Linked DNA regions of Natronosporangium hydrolyticum. The protein of the gene in region 2 binds, or shares a complex with, the protein of the main gene of each other region. Links are inferred from orthologs where the notes say so. Each region holds a gene or a part of one and is shown on either strand. Other genes may lie near its edges.

Evidence for each region.
Region 1: the proteins of dhaL (region 2) and dhaK are in contact, whole or in part, in a crystal structure (PDB 3PNL), measured with the Escherichia coli proteins. The link is inferred for Natronosporangium hydrolyticum from one-to-one orthologs.

Annotation. Positions count from the first base shown.
Region 1 is NZ_CP070499.1:4,626,092-4,629,237, forward strand. Bases 157-3,017 are described here. They hold dhaK (dihydroxyacetone kinase subunit DhaK), read left to right. Parts: upstream 157-1,016; coding sequence 1,017-2,018; downstream 2,019-3,017. Other genes in these bases: JQS43_RS20800 (MIP/aquaporin family protein), read right to left, coding at 157-760; JQS43_RS20810 (GNAT family N-acetyltransferase), read left to right, coding at 2,078-2,827; JQS43_RS20815 (PP2C family protein-serine/threonine phosphatase), read right to left, coding at 2,807-3,017. In the rest of the region: more of JQS43_RS20800, read right to left, coding at 1-156; more of JQS43_RS20815, read right to left, coding at 3,018-3,146. UniProt on the Escherichia coli protein: Dihydroxyacetone binding subunit of the dihydroxyacetone kinase, which is responsible for the phosphoenolpyruvate (PEP)-dependent phosphorylation of dihydroxyacetone via a phosphoryl group transfer from DhaL-ATP.
Region 2 is NZ_CP070499.1:3,909,223-3,912,449, reverse strand. What follows is about bases 171-3,112. They hold dhaL (dihydroxyacetone kinase subunit DhaL), read left to right. Parts: upstream 171-1,294; coding sequence 1,295-1,930; downstream 1,931-3,112. Other genes in these bases: ptsP (phosphoenolpyruvate--protein phosphotransferase), read left to right, coding at 1,961-3,112; JQS43_RS17505 (SAM-dependent methyltransferase), read right to left, coding at 171-795. In the rest of the region: JQS43_RS17510 (DUF6541 family protein), read right to left, coding at 1-19; more of JQS43_RS17505, read right to left, coding at 49-170; more of ptsP, read left to right, coding at 3,113-3,227. UniProt on the Escherichia coli protein: ADP-binding subunit of the dihydroxyacetone kinase, which is responsible for the phosphoenolpyruvate (PEP)-dependent phosphorylation of dihydroxyacetone.

The sequences.
Region 1 (3,146 bases), 720 kb from region 2 along the record:
GCACCCAGGCGTACTTCCAGTCGGAGCTCTTGCGCTGCGGTGCCGCCGGCACGTCCTCGTCGCCGGGCCCCGGCCCGGTGCCGGGATCCGCCGCATACCGCCCGGCGGTGGGTACCCGGATCTCCCGGCGGCTGGTTGGTAGTAGCGCGTGAGCGATTCGGGGCCCGAGGTCACGGGCCGGGTTGATGGCGTACCCGGTGGGACCACCGAGCGAGGCACCGATCCCGACGACCAGCAGCGCCACCGCCAGCGGCCCCAGTTCGTTCGGGGTGTTGGCGAACGAAAGCACCACCAGCACCAGTACGAAGGTGCCGACCACCTCGGTCAGGAAGTTCCAGCCGTAACTGCGAAGCTCGGGCCCGGTGGAGAAGACCGCCAGCTTCTTGGTCTCGTCTTCCTCAGCCTCGAAGTGCTTTCGGTAGGCGAAGAACGCCACAACCGCGCCGATGAACGCACCGAGGAACTCGCCGCCGAAGTAGGTAAAGGTCGAGCCGATGGTGATGTCGACGCCGGGGGCGTACTCGTCGGCGCCGCTGGCCAGGATGCCCAGCGTCACGGCCGGGTTGATGTGACCACCGGACTGGTAGGCCACGAACACCCCGGCGAAGACCGCGAGACCCCACCCGAAGTTGATCAGCAACCAGCCGCCGTTGAACCCCTTGGAGCGGGTGAGTAGCACGTTCGCCACCACCCCACATCCGAGCAGGGTCAGCATGCCGGTGCCGATTACCTCACTGATAAATACCGTGCCGAGATCCACGTCTCCTCCCTCCGTCGATGAGGGTTGCCCGTGCCCCGGCCAGGGGCGGCGCGAGGACGCACTCCCAGCCTTCAGCAATGAGAATACTCCTCGTAATCGCCTCAGCACAGACAGTCGAGACAGTTGGGTCATGGACCGTCGGACCGCACACGGGTGAGCTGAGCGACGATCGGAAAGAACCCCGCGCGCGGGGGCTACCGGCGTATCGTCATCCCTGTACGCGCGACCATGCTGGGTTTCGGGGGGAGCACGGACCATGAAGAAGCTGATCAACGATCCCGCCCAGGTCGTCCAGGATGCGCTCTTCGGGATCGAAGCCGCGCACACCGACCTCCGCGTGGACCACCCGAACAAGCTGGTCTACCGGGCCGACGCGCCCCGCCCCGGCAAGGTGGGGCTGGTCTCCGGCGGTGGCTCCGGGCACGAACCGCTGCACGCGGGGTTCGTCGGCCCGGGCATGCTGGACGCCGCCTGCGCTGGCGAGATCTTCACCTCGCCGGTACCGGACCAGATCGTCGCCGCCACCAAACACGTCGACGGCGGCGCCGGGGTGCTGCACATCGTCAAGAACTACACCGGCGACGTGATGAACTTCGAGATGGCCGCGGAGCTGGCCAGCGCTGAGACCGGAGTGCAGGTCAGCTCGGTGCTCGTCGCCGACGACGTCGCGGTGCAGGACAGCCTCTACACCGCCGGCCGGCGCGGGGTCGGGGTCACCGTGCTGGTGGAGAAGATCGCCGGCGCCGCCGCTGAGGAGGGCCGCCCGCTCGACGAGGTCACCGCGATCGCACAGCAGGTCAGTAACGACGGCCGCAGCATGGGCCTGGCGCTGACCTCGTGCAGCGTGCCGACCGCCGGCAAGCCCACCTTCGACCTGGCTGAGCAAGAGATGGAGCTCGGCATCGGCATCCACGGCGAGCCGGGCCGGGAACGTCTGCCGCTGGCACCGGCCACCGAGATCGCCAGCATGCTGGTGGAGCCGGTCCTCGCCGACCTGCCGTTCCAGCGCGGCGACGCAGTGCTCGCCTTCGTCAACGGCATGGGCGGTACGCCGTTGATCGAGCTCTACCTGATGTACCACGAGGTGGCGCGGATCCTCACCGGGCACGGCATCACCGTCGCCCGGTCGCTGGTCGGCTCCTACATCACGTCGCTGGAGATGGCCGGCTGTTCGGTGACGCTGCTGCGGGTGGATGAGGAGCTGATCCGGCTCTGGGACGCCCCGGTGCGCACCCCCGCGCTGCGCTGGGGAGCCTGATCACTCCGGCTGGGCTTATGCCGTGGCGGTGGCGACCTCTAGTCAGCGATCATTTCCCGGTGCCTGAATGTGACCCACTGCTTGATCGCGCCCGCCAGGTGTGGGCGGCGCTCGCCGGTGTCCCGGTCACCTTTCCGGGGGTCGGGGCCGCCACCGTCGTCACCTCACCCCAGTCCCGGATCTGTCCGCCCGGTTGGGTGGGAATGGTGGCCCTGGGCGGCGCCGTACTCGCCACCGCGCCCGCCGGTCCGGAGCGGGCACGCGTAGCGCCAGTCCTGGCCTCCCCGGCCGACGCCGGACTGCTCGCGTTGGACCCGGAGGCGCTGGCAGCCCGGTTGCCCGTGGCTGAGCTGCTCGGGCCGGCGAGCCTGGCGTACCTGGCCGAGTCGGACCTGCGTACCGTCGGGGACCTCACGCCGGTCCTCGAGTTGCCCGCTCAGCACCCGGAGGTCGCTGCGTTGCTGGGGACGGTTCCCGGCACCGAAGCCGAGGAGAGCGGCCTCGACGCAATCACCTCGCCCGCCTTCGTCCTCGGCCAACGCGGCTTGGTGGCCGCGGCCGCGGGCTATCGCCGATGGCCGGGAGAGGTCGCTCACCTGTGTGTGCTCAGCGCCCCGGCGCAGCGCGGCAACGGCCTGGCGACCCGCGTCGCCGGTGCGGCGACAGCGCATGCCCTACGGCACGGCCTACTACCGCAGTGGCGGGCTCGGTTGCCCGCTTCGGCGCGGGTAGCCCGCCGACTCGGGTTTCGCGAGCTAGGTCGACAGCTGAGCCTGCGGCTGACGCCGTCAGCTCCGGCTGACGGGTAGGGCGAGACCGTTGCCGGCGAGCGGCCGAGAGCGGATCGCGAGCATGGCGATGTCGTCCTGGATGGCGCCACCGGACCAGTCGACGACGAGCTGCTCCAGGTGGCTCACGACGGCCTCCGCGGTCCACCCGTGGCAGTCGCGCAGCGCCTGCCGGAACCGGTGCTCGCCGAACTGTTCCCGACCGCTGTCGCCGCCCCTGGCCTCGGTCATGCCGTCGCTGTAGAGGAGGCAGATATCACCGGGGGCCAGCTCCACCGAGGCGGTGCCGACCTGCAGCGTGGGCACGACTCCGACCAGCGTGCCGGCGACCGGCACCTCG
Region 2 (3,227 bases):
CCGGGCGTGGCCAGCTCATCAGCTTATCTGCGCCAACACCAGGTGACGTTATACCCGCTCAAGAAGCAGCAGACGGTACTCCAGCCAACGCCGCGACAACCCCTGCTGCAACGCCGAGCCGCCGATCATGTTGGCCCAAAATGGAATGTCGACCACGCGATCGCGAACCCTCGGCAGGGCCCGAACGGCGCCCAGTGCCACATTGACTAGGCGGTCGCGTGGCCGCCCCAGGCGCAGGTACGAGGTGAGGTCCAAGTCCTCACGCAGGCGTAGGCCGGCGCGCTCGGCCAGACCGGCGAACTCCGCCACCGTGTGCAGGCTACCGATGCGCCAACCGGCCCGGAACTGTGCCAAGCAACGTTCCCGAGCCGCCACGCCACGGTCCTTGTCGGTCGCCCAGTCGTCGCACAGGATAAGGCGGCCGCCCGGGTGAAGACGCGAGGCCAGGGTCATAACTAGATCGGCCACCGACGGTGAGTGCACGATTGATTCAATGCCCACCATGGCGTGGTAGCGAGGCTCGGTGGGCAGCTCGGCAAAGTCCAGGCAGATGATCTCGCAGCGATCAGCCACCCCAGCAGTCGCCAACCGCTTCTCGCCGACCTCGGCCTGAACGCGGCTGATCGTCACCCCCGTCACCTGCGCCTGCGTCGCCTGCGCCAAGCGGACCATGGTCGCGCCCACGCCGCAGCCGAGGTCGAGCAACCGCCCTCCGTCCGGCGGCAGGTGACCCTGCAAGCGTTCTAGCACCAGGCGATTGACGGTGTCCGCAGCTTCGTCGGGGGTTGGCCGCATCCGGGGTCCACACGCAGCGGTGAATAGCGCCGGCATCCGACTCATTGACAAGTAGGAACCTTCGAGTATTGGCGTCGTAATAGTCGGCTACCCGATCGACATGCCCGGCCCTTGCGTCCTCCGGGGAGGGAGAATTCATTGACGCATGCTACATCATGGAGCGACGGTCGGTTGAAGATCCTGGTGTAAGGCTCGAGGATCGTGAATGGCCTGGGAGGGTAGCGGCCGGCACTCACATCACGGTGTCCGGCTACCGGGTCCGGGCTCGGCTCACCAGCGCTGGCGACACCGGCCATGTTCTTGACGACTACTGCTGGGTGGGCATGACAGACTAGACCATAGAAAGCTCCGGGGTGAGGCGATTCTGTGGGAGGACCCTTGCTATATCGGAGCTTCGTGTCACTCCCATACGCAAGGATTGATCAAACCGTAACCTGCCACCAGTAGCACATCGTGATCTCGAACAGTCGTGCGGACCACCGTGACCGGGAGTGTGACCATGAGTAGCGACATCACCGTGAGTGACCTGACCGGCTGGCTGACCGAGTTCGGCCGGTTGATCAAGGCGCATAAGGAGGAGCTGACCGCGCTCGACGCCGCTATCGGCGACGCCGACCACGGCACGAACATGGACCGCGGCATGACCGCGGTGGCGGAGGCGCTCGCCGCCGACCCGCCGCAGACCCCGGCGGGGCTGGGTAAGCAGGTGGGGATGACGCTGGTCAGCAAGGTCGGCGGCGCCTCCGGCCCGCTCTTCGGCACCTTCTTCCTGCGGCTCGGGGCGGCGCTGGGCGAGGCGACCGAGGTGACGCCGGACCAGTTCGCCGCGGGCCTCTCCGCCGGGTTGGCAGGGGTGGTGGCCCGGGGCAAGGCCGAACCCGGCGACAAGACCATGGTCGACGCGCTCACGCCCGCGGTGGCGGCGCTGGAGTCGGCGGTGGGGCAGGACCAGCCGCTCGCTGACGGGTTGGCGGCAGCGGCGCAGGCCGCCGCCGACGGCCGGGACGCGACCGTGCCGATGTTGGCGCGCAAGGGTCGGGCGAGCTACCTGGGTGAACGGAGCATCGGACACCAGGATCCGGGGGCCACCACCGTGGCCCTGCTGCTGGCCGCCGCGGCGACGGCCATGAGCTGACGCGGCAGCCACGAACGGGGGGAGTGGGGCATGGTCGGCATCGTGGTGGTCGCCCACAGCTATCCGCTGGCGCAGGCGGCGGTGGGGTTGGCCCGGGAGATGGCACCGGGCGACGAGGTGGCGATCGCGGTCGCGGCCGGATTGGACGAGACTACGCTCGGCACCGACGCCACGCAGATCCAGGCTGCGATCGAATCGGTTGCCGGGCCAGCCGGGGTGCTGGTGCTGATGGACCTGGGCAGCGCGGTGCTCAGCGCCGAGCTGGCCCTGGAGCTGCTCGACCCAGAGGTACGCGAGCAGGTGCTGCTCTGCCCGGCGCCGCTGGTCGAGGGGCTGGTGGTGGCGGTGGTGGCGGCCGCGGGCGGGGCGGCGCTGGCGGAGGTGGCCGCGGAGGCGACCGGGGCGCTGGCTGGCAAGCAGGAGCATCTGGCCGGGCCGGCGCCGGCAGCTGGGGAGCAGAGGGCTGAGGAGCCGGCGGTGGTCGAGACGTTCACCGTGACCAACCCGCATGGTCTGCATGCCCGGCCGGCGGCTCGGCTGGTGGCGGAGCTGCGGGACGTGGCGGCGCAGGTGACCCTGCGCAACCTCACCACCGGCGCCGGGCCGGTGCCGGCGAACAGCCTGAGCCGGGTCTCGACGCTGGGGGCGCTGCCCGACCATGAGGTGGAGGTGGCGGCGAGCGGTCCGGAGGCGCCCACGGCGGTCGAGCGGGTGTTGGCCCTGGCCGCTCGAGGCTTCGACGATCCGGCCCCGCCGGCGCCACCAGCGGGGGCGACCGAACCCGTTGCCGAGCCTGCTGCGGCCGGGCCGTCGGCGGCCGAGCCAGCTGCCGCCGAACCGCTGACGGCGGGCAGCGGTGGGCCGCTGCCCGCCTCGCCAGGGATCGGCATCGGTCCGATCTGGACGCCCGAGCCGCCGCCGCTGACGCTGCCCGACCGGCCGGCCGGCGACCCGGCATCCGAGGCCGACCGGCTGCGGGAAGCGGTCGGGCAGGTCCGCCGGGAAACCCAGGAGGTACGCGACCGTACCGCCCGCGAGCTGGGGGAGCAGGACGCGGCGATCTTCGATGCGCACGTGGCCCTGCTCGACGACGCGGAGCTGCTCGACCAGGTCCGCGAGCAGATCGAGGCCGGGGCGCCCGTCGAACGGGCGTGGGCCGAGGTGCTCGGCGGGTTGGCGGAGCAGTTCGCCGCCCTGCCCGACCCGTACCAGCGGGCCCGCGCCGCCGACGTGCAGGCGGTCACCGAGCAGGTGCTGCGCGCCCTGCTCGGGGTGGCGAGCGGGTTCGTGTCGCACG